3 regions of the Nocardioides sp. LS1 genome follow, and region 1 is predicted to be linked to each of the others. Evidence: predicted binding sites of a transcription regulator. Region 1 holds the regulator's gene; each other region holds the start of a gene.
The links. Region 1 encodes LexA, which represses DNA repair genes until DNA is damaged. Its sites were predicted from a motif close to TCGAACANNTGTTCGA; they were not measured.

Region 1 (4,910 bases):
ACTGCGCGTGCCGCTGCCGGTAGTCGGCCAGCGAGAGCATCTCGTGCGCGGGCTCGTGCGTGCGGATGTCCTCGTCCGACTGGCCGTAGCCGTACTCGCCGGGGCCGTACTCGTAGAGGTAGTCGCCCAGGTGCACCACCGCGTCCAGGTCGTCGCGCGCCGCGAGCCCGCGGTAGGCGCTGAACCAGCCGGCCTGCAGGTTGGCGCACGAGACGACGCCGAAGCGCAGGTGGTCCGGCGTCGCGTCGTGGGCGGGAGCGGTGCGGGTGCGGCCGACCCGGCTCGTGGCGTCGCCGAGGTGGAAGCGGTAGTGGTAGGCCGTGGCGGGCCGCAGGCCGCGCACGTCGACCTTGACGGTGTGGTCGCGGCTCGGGCCGGTCTCGAAGCGGCCACGGCGTACGACGTCGCGGAAGCCTGCGTCGCGCGCCACCTCCCAGCGGACCGTGACCTTCGGGCCCGCGCCGGAGCCGGGGGTGCTCGCCGCGGTCGGCGTCACCCGGGTCCACAGCACGACCCCGTCGGGCAGCGGGTCGCCCGAGGCGACGCCGTGCGCGAACACCGTGCCGTCGCCCGCGGCCCGTGACGCGGCTACTGCCGGGGCGGCCGTCGCCAGCGGCGAGGAGACCGCGGCCACGCCGACGGCCCCGACGGTGCCGGTGGCCAGGACCGTACGTCGACCGACGGGGCGGGAGGTCAGGGGCTGGGCAGAAGCAATGTCACGGGGAGAGCTCACGAGAGGCCCAACGAGCCAGCGCCGGGCGTGTTCCGGATCGACGGTGTGAGCACCGTCCGTTCACCCGCAGGTCACCCCGGGGTGGCGCGTGTCAGTCGCGACGGCCGCGGGCGGCCGGGGTGGGCAACGGAGCCGCGGCGGCCGGCATCGGCCGGGCGGCGGGCGCGGAGAGGAGGACGGGGATCCGCGGCGCCCACTCGGCAGCGGCCCAGCCGGCGGCGATGACGAGGTAGCCCACCAGCACGTCGATGACCCAGTGGTTGCCGGTGCCGATGATGACGACGCCGGTGCCGACGGCGTAGGTCCAGCCGAGGGCGCGGACCCACCGGTGGCGGGCGTGGCGCTGCAGCGAGATGGCGACCCACAGGGCCCAGCCGGCGTGCAGCGACGGGAAGGCGGCCAGCTCGTTGGTCAGCCCGCCGAGCCCGCGCGGCGCGGAGGCGTCGGAGGCCCACCAGCCGTCGGAGGCGTGCAGGGAGAGGACGTCGACGTAGCCCGTGATGAAGCGCGGCGGTGCCGTCGGCATCACCAGGTAGGCCGCGAGCCCGAGGAGGGTGCCGATCACCAGCGCCCGGCGGGCCGGGGCATAGACACGGGTGCCGAGCCGGTAGAGCCAGAGCAGCACCGCGGCGGTGACGACGTAGTGGAGGGATGCGTACCAGTAGGAGCCGAGCAGTCCGATCACCTGGTGGTTGGTGAACAGCTCGTTGAGCGGCACCTCCCAGTGGATGCCGAGCACGGTCTCGAAGCGGAGCAGCTCGTGGGCTCGGTGCATGGCCGGCCCCATCGCGGTGTCGGCGACGAGCCGGGACAGGCTGTAGCCCACCCAGAGGGCCAGGATGAGGACGATCTCGAGCACGCCCCGCACGATCTGCGGGTGGCGTCGGCGCAGGGCAGTCACAGACATACCCCCACCCTCAGTCGTTCCCACATGTAACAAAATACGGAATCACCCCGAAATGTTCCCGGGATTTATCTCGGGGGTTCGTGAGGATTTCCGGTCCGAAGGCTACCGGACCCCGATCATGCCTCCGATCAGACCCGACGCAGGATCGCGGTGACCTTGCCGAGGATCGTCGCGTGGGTGCCGTCGATGGGCTCGTAGGCGTCGTTGTGGGGCAGCAGCCAGACCTTGCCGTCCTTGCGCTGGAAGGTCTTGACGGTGGCCTCGCCGTCGATCATCGCGGCCACGATCTCGCCGTTGCTGGCGGTCGGCTGCTGGCGGATCACGACGTAGTCGCCGCTGCAGATGGCCGCGTCGATCATCGAGTCACCGACGACCTCGAGCATGAAGAGGGTGCCGTCGCCGACCAGCTCCTGGGGCAGCGGGAAGAGCGCCTCGACCCGCTCCTCGGCCAGGATCGGACCGCCGGCGGCGATCCGGCCGACCATCGGCACGTAGGAGGCTGCGGGCATGGCGTCGCCAACGCCGGTCTCGTCGTACGTCGACTCGTCGGCCGAGGAGATCGAGCGCCGTGCCTTCATCACCTCGGGCAGGAACACCTCGAGCGCGCGCGGCCGGTTGGGGTCGCGCTTGAGGAAGCCCTTCTCCTCGAGCACCTTGAGCTGGTGGGCCACGCTGGAGGAGCTGGTGAGCCCGACCGCCTCGCCGATCTCGCGCATGCTGGGCGGGTAGCCGCGCTTCTCGATGGCTTCCTTGATGTGGGCCAGGACCCGCTGCTGCCGCGGGGTCAGGCCGTGGGCGTCCGGGGGACCGTCGGGCAGCTCGGCGACTCGACCCCGGGCAGGCTTGGTGGGGGAGTCGTCGCCCGTCTTCTTCGTGGCCATGGCGGTGCCTTCCGGTGTACGGCGGTGCGCCCGGGGGACGCACCCCGGGCCGGTGTTCCCACCGTAGCCATGTCGGCCCGCCTGTTCAAACATCTGTTCGAACAGCGTGTCGCGCCGGAGAGGGGCGCCACGACGCGGTCAGAGCTGGGGCACCCACACGAACATCGGCATCCGGCAGACCTCCTCGAAGCCCAGCCGCTCGTAGACCGGCCGGCCCATCTCGGTGGCGTGCAGGATCGCCTCGGTGCAGCCCCGGTCACGTGCCATCTCGAGCAGCGTCGCGGTGACGGCGTACCCGATCCCGCGGCCGCGCGCGGCCTCGAGCGTGGTGATGTTGTAGAGGCCGGCGGTGCGGCCGGTGAGCCAGGCGGTGCCGCAGGCGACGGGCTGGCCGTCGACCGTGGCGAGCACGGTGAGGAGATGTGCCGCGTCGAAGGGCGCCATCATCTCCACGATCGGGCCGGCCAGCTCGGCCGGGAAGCCGAAGCCCTCGGTCATCACCCGCGCGGTGGCCGCGTGGCACTCCGGGCCCACGACGTGGATCCGGACGCCGGGTCCGGGCGGCGCCATCGGCACCGGCCCGTCGAGGACGCGGTGCATGCCGGGCGTCTCGTCGCGCAGCATGCCGGCGGCGACGAGCACGTCGGCGATCTCGGCCGTCATCGTGGAGGGGGAGCCCCACCACAGGAAGGGGAGTCCGCGGCCGACGTACGCCGCCAGCACCTCGCGGGTGCGGCGCAGCTCCTCGCCGGGTGCGAAGCGCGCGCCGGCGATGCCGTTGAAGACGGGGTGCGGCACGGTGGTGTGCCAGGTGTGGAGGTCGGCGGCACCCTCGGTCCCGAAGGAAGGGTTGGAGGCCGTCACCCGCAGGAACTCCATGAGGTTGTCCTCGACCGGAGCCACCCGCGGATCAGCAAGCACGGGGGTCACCGGGGCACCGTACGCCGGGTGGGACATCGGGATCGGCGAATTCGCGGATCTGGTTGACTCCCGGCATGCCTGCCGCCCAGCCTTCCTCGCCCATGTCTGCACCGCCTGTCCACACCAGCTGTGTCGTCACCGGCGGAGCCCGCGGGATCGGCCGCGGCATCGCGGAGCGGATGGTCGCCCGCGGCCACCGGGTCGTGGTCACCGACGTCGACGGCGAGGGCGCGGCCCGCACGGCCGCCGAGATCGGCGCCGCGGCCGGCATCGCCCACGACGTGCGCGACCCCGCCGGGCATGCGGCCGCGGTCGCGGAGGCGGCCCGCCACGGCGTCCTGACCGCGTGGTTCAACAACGCCGGCGTCGGCGACGACGGCACGCTGTCGGAGCTCTCCGACGACGCCGTACGACGCTTGGTCGACGTCAACCTGATGGGCGTCGTATGGGGGATGCGCGCCGCGCTCGAGGCGTTCGGCGAGGCCGGCGGCGACGTTGTCAACACCGCCTCGCTCGCGGGACTCGGGCCGGTCCCGGGCTACAGCCTGTACGCCGCCACGAAGGCCGCGATCGTCTCGCTGACCATGTCGGGCGACGCCGAGACGCCCAAGAACGTGCGGGTCCACGCGATCTGCCCCGACGGGGTCAAGACCGCGATGCTCGACGCGCAGACGCCCGGGGGGCTGGGCAACCTCCTGGTCCACTCCGGTGGCCGGATCCTCACCGTCGACGAGGTCGCCGACGAGGCCGTCGCGCTGGTCGGCAGCCACCGAGTGATCCGGGCGGTGCCCGGCTGGCGCGGGGGCGTCGTACGGGCCTCGGCGCTGGCGCCGTCGGTCAGTGCGCGCGGGATCAGCCTGTTCGCCGCCCAGGGCCGGCGGGCCCTGAAGAAGTCCGCCGGCGCCTGAGCGGGTCGGTTCAGCGGCGCGTGGCCGGTCCCTGGTGCCGGGCGCCCGGGGGTGCGTGCCGCGCGCTGGTCGCCGCGTCGGCCCGGTCGACGCGGCTGAACGCGACGGTGGAGGCCGCGTCGCCGGAGACCGTGTAGAGCGACATGCCGGCCCCGATGCAGTCCAGCGTGATCGGCCCGGCGGTCGTGTCGACGAGCATCGTGTTGCTGGCGGTCCAGAAGCCGCTGCTCTGCACGGCGTAGGTCAGCCCCAGGGCGGTCATCGTCGCGTCGCGGCTGAAGCAGATGGGCTGCCCGCTCGCGTTGAGGACGAGGCTGTAGCTCATGAGGTAGCGGCCCGCCGGCAGGCCCGGGAACGCGACGCTGGCGGAGCTCGACGAGCTGGTCGAGGGGACGGTGTAGTTCCAGACCCGCGACTGCAGGTTGGAGGCGTTGAAGCCGTCGACCTGGTCGGCGTTGAGGCGGGCGACCCGCTTCTTCGACGACACGGCCAGCGAGGGCGCGTTGGCCTTGCTCTTGAGGACGAGCGCCGGTCCGTTGCCGGTGTTCTTCAGGGTGGTC
Region 2 (4,910 bases), on a different contig from region 1:
ATCCGCGTCCACCTCAAGGGACACTTCGCGCCGCTCCGGCACGCCGGGGCCTGGTGGCGCGCCGAGGCCAAGGAGGGACGCCAGCGTGCGGCCCGCGTCATCAACACCTCGTCGGGCGCCGGGCTCCAGGGCTCGGTCGGCCAGGCGACGTACTCCGCCGCGAAGGCCGGGATCGCCGGACTGACGCTGGTCGCGGCCCAGGAGCTCGGGCGGTACGGCGTCACTGTCAACGCCATCGCTCCCGTAGCCCGGACCCGGATGACCGAGGGCGCCTTCGACACCTCCGCCATGGCGCTCCCGGAGGACAACTCGCCTGTCGTGGCCTGGCTCGCGTCCGAGGAGGCCGGCGACGTCACCGGCCGGGTCATCGAGATCGACGGCAGCCGGATCACCCTCGAGACGGGCTGGCGGCACGGTCCGATCGCCGACGCGGGTGCGCGGTGGGAGGCTGGATCCGTGGGGGCCGCGCTGCGTGGGCTGATCGCCGAGGGACCGGACCCCGAACCCGTCTACGGCGCGTAACCCGCAGGTCTTGCGCAGGCCGGTCGCCGGCCAACCGGACTGCCTAGCTTCGTCGTACGACAGGGTCGCGTCCCCCGCGCGACCATCCCTCGTCGTTCAGGAGCCGGCATGCCGCCAGGCCACCGACCCCCGTCCCTCCCGGCCGTCGTCACCCTCGGTGTCGTCTCGGCCTTGATCTCGTCACTGGCCATCACCACCCCGGCTTCCGCCGTGGAGCCCACGCACCGCCTCGGGCGCGTAGTCGTCACAGCCCCCACCACCCGGGCCGTCTTCAGCAAGCCCGGCGAGGCGCGGGTCCGGCACCTCGTCACCCGCGACCTGCGCCGTACGCCGCGTGGTGCCGTCGTGCGCGGCGTCGTCTGGGAGTTCACCAGCGGCCCCCTCGCGCATGAGCTCGTGCGTGCCTCTCGCCGGGGCGTCATCGTCCGGCTCGTCGTCGGTGGCATCGACTGCCACGGCCCGGCGGTGCAGTACCTGCGCCACCACCTCGCCGGTGACTCCTTCGCCGAGTGCGTCACCGACTCCGCTCGCGGCCGCGACACGTTCGCGGGCCGTGAGACGAACCTGCACCAGAAGACCTGGACGTTCACCGAGACCGGTGGGGCCCACTGGGTCACGATCGTGACGTCGGCGAACGCCACGAGCGTGGCCGACCAGGAGCAGTACAACGACGCCTACCAGTCGGTCGGCGATGTCGAGCTGTTCCGCCGGCTCAAGGACGTGTTCCACGAGCAGGTCCGCGACCGGCCGATGGCCCGGCCCTACCGGTACTTCCGCCTCGGTGCCGGACGGTCGGTGTCGTTCTCGCCGTGGAACAGCCCCGACCAGGCCGACCCGGTGATCCGGCGGATCCGGGACCTGCCGGCACAGGGCACGACCATCCGGGCGACGTACTCCAACTGGCAGGATCGCCGCGGGGTCCGGGTCGCGCGGGCGCTCGCGGCCAAGGCCCGCAAGGGGGCGGACGTGCGGGTGCTGATGAGCCGCCCGTTCTCGGCTGCCGTACATGGTGTCCTCCGGCGGGCGGGTGTGCCGCTGCGGACCGCCTGGTTCGGGCCGCACCGCTACTCGCACCTGAAGTTCATGACCGCCCGCTTCCACCAGGGCGGTCAGGTGCAGACCCGGGTGTGGACCGGCTCGGAGAACATGTGGTCGCCGTCGCGGGGGCTCGACGAGATCGTGCTCGAGATCCCCTCGCGGTCGGCGTACGACTCCTACACGCGCTTCTTCGCAGACGTCTGGGACGACCGCTGACCCGTCTCCCGCGGGGGCATCGGCCGGCCGTCGCGCCGGTGCACGAAGCAGACCCCGGCGAGGATGCCGCCGGTGAAGCCCTTCGGGCTGTCCCAGGCGGCGACGGCCTCGATCCCGCGGCGGCGCTGACGCGCGGGGAGGCCATGGAGGCACTGGCTCGCCTCGCGCTCGAGCCGGGCAGGTGACGGGTAGCGGGGGAGCTGGAAGAGCAGCGCCAGCCGTCCCGTCGCCTCGAACCGGTGCGGCCGCGTGCACGGGAGGTACGAGAGCGTGCCCGTGCGAGGGTCGGTGTCGGTGCAGGCCCACAGCGCCTCGGCATGGCGGTGCGCCGCGTCCCGCGCCGTCCACGTCGTACGGCGAACGCGCAGGGGGCGGTCACTCAGCGGGAAGGCGATGTCACACCGCACGGTGGAGGTGCCACCCGCGGCCACCTGCGCACGGCTCGGCAGGAACACCAGCGGCTGCCAGGGGATCCAGTGCGTCTCGTCGATGCCGACGTAGCGCAACGCGAGCTCCCAGCAGACGGGGCGTGAGCGCTTGGCCTCGCGCACGGTCGGGTGCGAGACGTCGAGGACGCCGACCGTCTCCACGTTGTGGGGCTTCGAGCAGGACACGACGGGGGAGTCGTCGAACCAGTAGTCGGGATCTGCCAGGTCCTGGGCCGCCACCAACCGACACACGTGTCCCGCCGCCTTCCCAGGGTCGGCGAGGTCCGCGTCGGGGCCGGTCACGTCGACCGGCGCTGGTCGGGGGTCGTGGCCGGTCTGGGTGGAGGTGCTGCAGGCCGCGAGCATCCCGGCGGCCAGGACGGCAGCCAGCACGACGGCGATGCAGCGCCTGACCACAGGATCAGCGTGGCAGCGGGCTGTGGTGCCGACAATGGCCGCTCGTGACTAGATCTGTGCGTGCCTGCGCGCCGACGTCTTGCTGCGGGATTTCGCGCCTTCGGCGCGTATTTCTAGAATTTGGGTGGTCACCGCAGGGTTCGCACGAGGTGCCTCCGGGCCCTGCTTCCCGGCTTTCGGTCACCTCGCTCGACCGCTCGATCGAGGTTTCAAAATTCTTTCGATTCTTTACCTTTCTCTTGTCGAAATAGGGGCTCTGGCCTGCGGTTTTGTCGGTGGTCCCTGCTGGAATTGACCCATGACAGCGATGGTCACCCAGCCGCCTCGACACCAGGTGTCGCGCGCTGTCGAGGCCATGCAGTCGCAGCTTTCTGACCTCTCGGATGTGGCGCTCTGGTCGATGTCGCCAGACGAGTCCGCTGCGACCCTCAGGGCCGTGACCCGACTGTCCGCGCAGCTGGCGGAGCTGGAGATGCGGGTCGCCGAGCACGCCCAGACCGTCGGCGTCGGGGAGTCCGTGGGGGCGACCTCGACGACCAACTTCTGGGCGTATGCCACGCACCAGACCCGGAGCGCGGCGCACGGGAAGATGCGGCTCGCGGTCGCGCTCGCTGCGCGTCCGGCGTTGCGTGCGGCGGTCGCCGCAGGCGATGTGCTGGTGGAGCAAGCCAGGGTGATCGTGGATGCGGTCGAGGTCCTCCCGGCCGAGCATCGCGACGAGGCCGAAGCGATGCTGATCAAGTTCGCCGCCGACCACGACGCCAAAGCACTCAAGGTGCTGGGCCGGCGGATCCTGGACTTCCTCGACCCCGAGGCCGCTGAGGCCCACGAGGCGAAGCAGCTCGAGGACGAGGAGCGCGACGCTGCCCGGTCGACGAAGCTGACGATGACCGACGACGGGCACGGCAAGGTCCACGGCCGGTTCACGCTGCCGGTCGCGCAGGCCGCGATGTTGAAGAAGGCGCTGCTGGCGTTCGCGGCGCCGAAGCACCGCGCCGCGGTCGACGGCGGGCTGGGTGAACGTCGGCCGTCGGCGGAGCGGATGGGGCAGGCGTTCGTCGAGCTGATCGAGCGCTACCCGGTCAAGAAGCTCCCCAAGGCTGGCGGCGTGTCCGCGACCGTGGTGGTCACGATGGACATCTCGACCCTGATGGGCGGCCTGAAGGCCGCATCCCTGGACACCGGTGAGCGGATCACCGCCGGCCAGGCCCGCCGCCTCGCCTGCGAAGCCGGGATCATCCCCGCCGTGCTCGGTGGGAAGTCCCAGGTCCTCGACCTCGGCCGGAAACGCCGGTTCCATACCGAGTCCCAGCGGATCGCGATGGCCATCGAGCAGGGCGGCTGCAACGCCGAAGGATGTGACTGGCCCCCGGGCCTGTGTCACGGACACCACCCGATCCCCTGGAGCCAGGGCGGCGAGACCAACACCGACGGGATGCTCCTCTGTCCCCACCACCACGCCCGGGCACACGATCCCAAGTTCAGAATGACCACACAGACCGGTGGAAAGGTCGCCTTCACCCGGCGGACATAGGCCGAAGCCATACTGCGTTCATGCCCACCATGCGACGACTGGGTGCCGCGCTGTCGGCCGCCTTCATGTTGTCCGCGTGTGGCTCAGCCGGCGGTGACGAGCGCGAGCTTGGCTCGATCACGGTAACGGTGACGTTGTCGCGCACCGGCCCACCCGGGCCGAGCCTCGACCACTCGCCGATCCCTGGGATCTCGGTCACTGCCATCAGCACTTCGCAACGCTCCTGGTCTGCCTCGACCAACTCCGAGGGCGAGGCCGTCCTGTCCATTCCACCGGGTGAGTACGACGTGGACATCGGCTACTGCCCGGACGCACCCCAGCACGTCGAGGTCACGGCGGGCGCCAGAGCAAGCACCCGGTTCGACTGCCTGGCGCCCTGAAGTTGTTGGCCCGCACCCCTCAGACGCGACGAAGTCACTCGTCGTCGGGATCGTCCTCGCCTTCGACAGAGCGGAGCGACTCGGGGTCGTAGCCGTCCAGCACGGGTAGCCCGAGGGCGACAAGTGCGTCTCGCGAGGGGAGCAGGTCGTCGAAGATCGCGACGACGCGGGTCGAGCCCCGTGCGTCGACAAGTGCGCCGGGAAGGTGGCCGGTGCGCATCAGTTCATCGACCATGGCCTGGTCGAGCCCGGTGTGGAGGCAGAACTCTTCGGCCCGGAGCGCACCTCGGCCTCGGAGCAGGGGCTTCCGTTCCCGGTCCATCGCCCCAGCATGGCATCGAGAGCCGTGCGAACGGCAGGCTCGATTCATCGAGG
Region 3 (4,910 bases), on a different contig from region 1:
CGCCTCGACGACGCCCCCAGCCAGTACGTCGTCGTCGGCTCCGGCAAGACCGCGACCGACGCCTGCATCTGGCTGCTCGCGCACGGCGTCGACCCCGACGCGATCTGCTGGGTGCGGTCCCGCGAGCCGTGGATGATGAACCGGGCCGTGGTCCAGCCTGATCCCGCGATCTTCACCGCCATGGCCGCCGACACGATGCAGGCCGCCACCGAGGCCGCGTCGCTCGAGGACCTGTTCCTCCGGCTCGAGGAGCTCGGGATCATGCTGCGCATCGACCGCACGGTGCTGCCGACGATGGCCAAGGCGCCCACGCTCGCCACGTGGGAGCTCGACCAGCTCCGGACGATCGAGAACGTCGTACGCCACGGGCACCTCGACGCCGTCGAGCGCGGCAAGCTCACGTTCGCCGACACCTCGGTCGGCGTCGCGCACGACGCCCTGGTCGTGCACTGCGCGGCGGACGGCCTGAAGTACCCCCCGCTCGTCCCGGTGTGGCGTCCGCAGGGCATCACGCTGCAGGCGATCCGGGCCGGCTTCCCGTGCTTCGGCGCGGCCCTCATCGGCTACGTCGAGGCGACCCGCCACGACGACGACGAGAAGAACCGCCTGTGCCCGCCCACGGGCTACGGCAACTCGATGGCCGACTGGGCGCGGATGAACCTGCGGGGCACCCAGGCGGTGATGTCCTTCTCCTCCGAGCCCGACATCAAGGCGTGGGCCGACCGGGTGCCGCTCAACCCGGCGCGGACCCCGCCCGACCACCCGGGATCGCCGGCGCTGGATGACGCCCGGGCGCGTCTGACAGCGCACGTGCGTCCCGCCCTGGCGCGACTGGCCGAGCTGTCCGCGTAGTCAGGAGGTCACCTCGAAGGTGCAGGCGGCCACCTGGTCCTCGTCGACGTGGGGTGCGCGCCTGACCGGGACCGTGACGACGAGGGCCTGGTGCACGGTCCCCTCGACGTGCGCACTGCCGCTGCCCGAGCCGACCGGTCGGGACGTGTTCTCGTCGGCGTACGCCGTGACGGTGACGGTCACCGTCTGACTCCCGGACGCCGTGCCGTCGATCGTGAGCTGGCACCGGACGATTTCCTGCTGGTCGTCGTACGCGCACGTCGGGTGCCCCTCGCTGCCGCCCCAGGTGACCGTGAGGCCGGTGGGTCCGGCGTCGTCGGCGCCGTTGCGGTGCAGGGCGATCCCGGCCACGACGGCCGCGACCAGCACGACGCCGACGGTGATGGCGACGCGACGGGTCATGCCCCTGAATGTAGGGGTGACCCTGCGCCTAGTTGTGGATAGTGAGGTGACGCGTCGCCACCTTGTTCCCGCCCACGAACCAGTTGATGGTGTGCACGCCGATCTTGTTGGACGTGATCGTGTTGATCGCCACCTTGCCCTTCGGGGCATCCTGATGGCTCGCGCAGAGCTTCTTGCCCTGGGGGAAGATGACGCAGACCTTGTAGGTCACGTGGGCGTCCACGCTCTTGAAGAAGAGACCCTTGACGCCCTCCTTGGGACAGCTGCTCGAGTGCTTGGACCCGGGGTGCTCGTCGCACGCGGTCCACGTGCGGTAGGTGTTGGCCTTGGCCAGATCGGCGGGCCGCGCGCCGGCCGACGTGGCGCCCGGGAGCGTGGCGAGCACGGCCAGGGCGACAACCAGTGCGAACCGCCTCATCGACGACACCTCCTCGCTGTCGGATGACCTGCTCAGGCTATGCCCGTCGCCGCCGTCGCTGATCCACCAGATTGGTGACCGTTGCGACCGTTGGCGGATTCAAACGGCTGTTGCAACGAGCCCGTCGTTGAGGGCTTGGCCGGGAGTCTGCCAGTTCAGGGTCTGTCGGGGCCGGGTGTTGAGGCGTAGGGCGACGTCGTCGCAGTCGGTCTGGGTCAGGCCACGCAGGTCGGCGCCCTTGGGCCAGTACTGACGTAGCAGTCCGTTGGTGTTCTCGTTGGTGCCGCGTTGCCAGGGTGACTGGGGGTCGCAGAAGTAGATCTGCAGGCCGGTGTCGATCTTGAACTGGGCGTGCTGGGCCATCTCGCTGCCGCGGTCCCAGGTGATCGACTTGCGCAGCTCCAGGGGCAGGGTGGCGATCATCTCGGCCAGGCTCAGGCGGGCGAGTTCGGCGGTGTGCCGGCCCGGCAGCGGGGCGAGCAGCACGTAGCGGCTGGAGCGTTCGACCAGGGTGATAACCGCGCCCTTGCCGGTGCCACCGAGGAGCAGGTCTCCCTCCCAGTGGCCGGGGACGGCCCGGTCTGCGACCTCGGCTGGTCGGGCCCGGATGGTGATGTCATCGGTGATGCCCAGGGTGACGCGTTTCGCGCCGCCGGTCTGGGTCTTGCGGCGGGTCCGGCGGCTGCGCAGGTGGGCGGTGAGCTCGCGTTTGAGCTCGCCCTTGGTCTGGACGAACAGGGACTGGTAGATCGTCTCGTGGCTCACGCGCATGTCCGGGTCGTGGGGGAACATCACCGGCAGCATCGCCGCGATCTGCTCCGGGGACCAGTCCGCACGCAACAACTCCCACACCTGCTCGCGCAGCGGCGCGTGGTCCAGCCGCCGCGCCTTGGGCCTTCGGGCCTTGATCGTGGCGAAGCGGTGGGCCCGCTCGGCGTCGTAGGGACGTTGGTAACCCTGGCCGCCCGAGCGGGCGGTGCGTCCCTTGGGCGAACGTGTCCCCGGAGCAGAGAAGCTCCGCGCCAGCTCCCTGCTCACCGTGGACGGCGACTTCCCGATGATCGAGGCGATCTGTCCCTGCGAAAGACCGATCCGGTAACCCCGTTCAATCGTCCGACGCTGCTCCACCGTCAACCGTGCTCCAGGCATGCGCTGCAACCTCTACTCAATCGGAAGGGCTTGCAACAACCGATTGAGTTCACGGTTCGGGACGTCGGTGACAGGGGACCTTGCATTCGAACGTCTGTTCGTTTAAAATGCAGCATGGCCCTGGACTCGGCACCCGACCTCGACGCAGGCGACACGCTCGCCCTGCTCGGGGACGCGGCCGCGCGGCGCCGTCGGGCCGAGGTCGAGGACCTGCTGCTGGTGCTGCACTGGTGCGACCTGCATGCCTCCGACCCCCGCGACGACCCGCGACCGGACCCCTCGGTCCCGCTGCCGCCGGGCTCGGACCGTTTGGTGGATCTCGGTGGTGAGGGCACCCCGCGGGTCCGGGAGCTGTCCCTGTGCGAGCTCGGCATCGCCCGCGGCGTCCACACCCTCTCCGCCCGGGCGGCCGCGGCCGACGCCCTGGACCTGCGGCACCGACTGCCCCAGACCTGGACGGCCACCCGCACCGGCCGCGCCGAGCCCTGGCTGGCCCGCAAGGTCGCGGCCATGACCCGCGACCTGCCCCTGGCCCTCGTCGACGTGGTCGACCAGGCCGTGGCACGGGCCATCGGGTCCCAGTCCCCCGCGAGGGTGATCGCCCTGGTCGAGGCCAAGATCATCGAGGCCGACCCCGACGCCCACGCCATCCGCCTCGAGGAAGCCCGCCACCGCCGCTTCGTGTCCCTGTCGCGGACCGACGCGGTCGGCCTGCGGCACGTCATCGCCCGCGTCAACGCCGGCGACGCCGCCTACGTCGACGCCGTCGTCACCCGGGTCGCCGACATCCTCGCCACCCGCCCCGAGCACGCCGACGCACCCCGCGACCTGCTCCGCTCGCTGGCCTTCGGCTGGCTCGCCCGGCCCGCCGAGCTCCTCCAACTGCTCCTCGAACACACCGACCCCGACCCAGAGGACGATGAGAACGAGACCCAGCCGGTCCCGCGGGCCCACGCGTTCCCCGCCGACCTCCTCGACGCCCTGAAGTCCGCCAAGCCCGAGACCTTCCGGCCACAGGCGATCCTCTACGTCCACCTCCACGAAGCTGCCCTCACCGGCACTGCCAACGGTGTTGCGCGAGTCGAAGGCATCGGCCCGGTCGCCCTCAGCCAGCTGACCGAGCTCCTGGCCCACACCAACCTGGTGATCAAGCCGGTCATCGACCTCAAGCAGCTCATCTCGAGCTGCGCCTACGAGCACCCCGAGGCGATCAAGGAACGCATCCACCTCCGACAGCCCGTCGACTGCTTCCCCCACGCCACGCGCGTCTCGAGGAAGGTCGATCTCGACCATCCGGTGCCCTACCGGCCGACCGGACCACCGGGACAGACCAGCAGCCACACCGGCCGACCACTCTCCCGGACCGCACACCGAGCCAAGACCCACCTCGGCTACCGCGTCGCCATCACCCCCACCGGCGAGACCATCTGGCGCACCCCCCACGGACTGCACCGCCTCGTCGACGCCGCCGGCACCCACGACATCACCGAGTCCGACGCCCACGCTTGGCTCAGCCCCGATTCCCTCGACCGCGCCCTGGTCCGTCTCCAGCACCAGTTCGACACCGGACAACTCCCCCGGAGTACGGATCGCGTCACGAACAGATGAAGGGCGGTCTCGACCGCGACGTCCGGTGGAAGATCACCTCCCCGGCCGAGGAGCTGAAGGTCGCCATGGTGTGGGACTGGAACGTCAGCCGGCCCGCCTGAAAAGGGTTCCCCCATCCCTGCGGCGGGTTGCCGTTGCCATCGTTCAGCTCCCGCTCGGCATGCCAGTAGGTGCCGCGGATCCTCGCCCAGGCGATGCCGCAGTGCGTGTAGAGGTCATACGGCGCACCCTCAGCCGAAGCAGCCGTCCCGCCCCCGCGCCGGTCAGACCCTCCGCAACCGCTCAGGAGGCTGGCCAAGAGCACGGCGATGGCACCCAGAACGGTCAGCGACTTCATGGCCTGTCGGACGATAGCGGCCTCCGGCGGGTTCCTACTCGGAGTCAGCAAAGACCCAGTAGTCACCGATCGGTTCGAGGGCGCCGGCGGTGAGGGCCACGACCTCCGTGTCCAGATCCGGAGGGTCCGGGCACAGGTCACCGC

Region 2: a site for LexA is predicted at 2,811-2,826, ahead of EJF31_RS06130 (HNH endonuclease signature motif containing protein). Genes of this name have one in related genera too.
Region 3: a site for LexA is predicted at 2,908-2,923, ahead of EJF31_RS06515 (DUF222 domain-containing protein). Genes of this name have one in related genera too.

What each region holds. Positions count from the first base shown of each region.
Region 1 is NZ_BIFF01000005.1:634,908-639,817, reverse strand. It holds gene EJF31_RS17285 (alkaline phosphatase) at 1-733, opposite strand, end outside; gene EJF31_RS17280 (phosphatase PAP2 family protein) at 825-1,640, opposite strand; gene lexA (transcriptional repressor LexA) at 1,769-2,521, opposite strand; gene EJF31_RS17270 (GNAT family N-acetyltransferase) at 2,660-3,451, opposite strand; gene EJF31_RS17265 (SDR family oxidoreductase) at 3,544-4,350, shown strand; gene EJF31_RS17260 (hypothetical protein) at 4,361-4,910, opposite strand, start outside.
Region 2 is NZ_BIFF01000002.1:285,812-290,721, reverse strand. It holds gene EJF31_RS06145 (SDR family oxidoreductase) at 1-522, shown strand, start outside; gene EJF31_RS06140 (hypothetical protein) at 631-1,776, shown strand; gene EJF31_RS06135 (hypothetical protein) at 1,737-2,621, opposite strand; gene EJF31_RS06130 (HNH endonuclease signature motif containing protein) at 3,058-4,155, shown strand; gene EJF31_RS06125 (hypothetical protein) at 4,176-4,535, shown strand; gene EJF31_RS06120 (hypothetical protein) at 4,570-4,857, opposite strand; gene EJF31_RS06115 (hypothetical protein) at 4,902-4,910, opposite strand, start outside.
Region 3 is NZ_BIFF01000002.1:353,329-358,238, forward strand. It holds gene EJF31_RS06495 (NAD(P)-binding protein) at 1-852, shown strand, start outside; gene EJF31_RS06500 (hypothetical protein) at 853-1,254, opposite strand; gene EJF31_RS06505 (hypothetical protein) at 1,283-1,672, opposite strand; gene EJF31_RS06510 (IS30 family transposase) at 1,772-2,821, opposite strand; gene EJF31_RS06515 (DUF222 domain-containing protein) at 2,936-4,429, shown strand; gene EJF31_RS06520 (hypothetical protein) at 4,416-4,766, opposite strand; gene EJF31_RS06525 (hypothetical protein) at 4,801-4,910, opposite strand, start outside.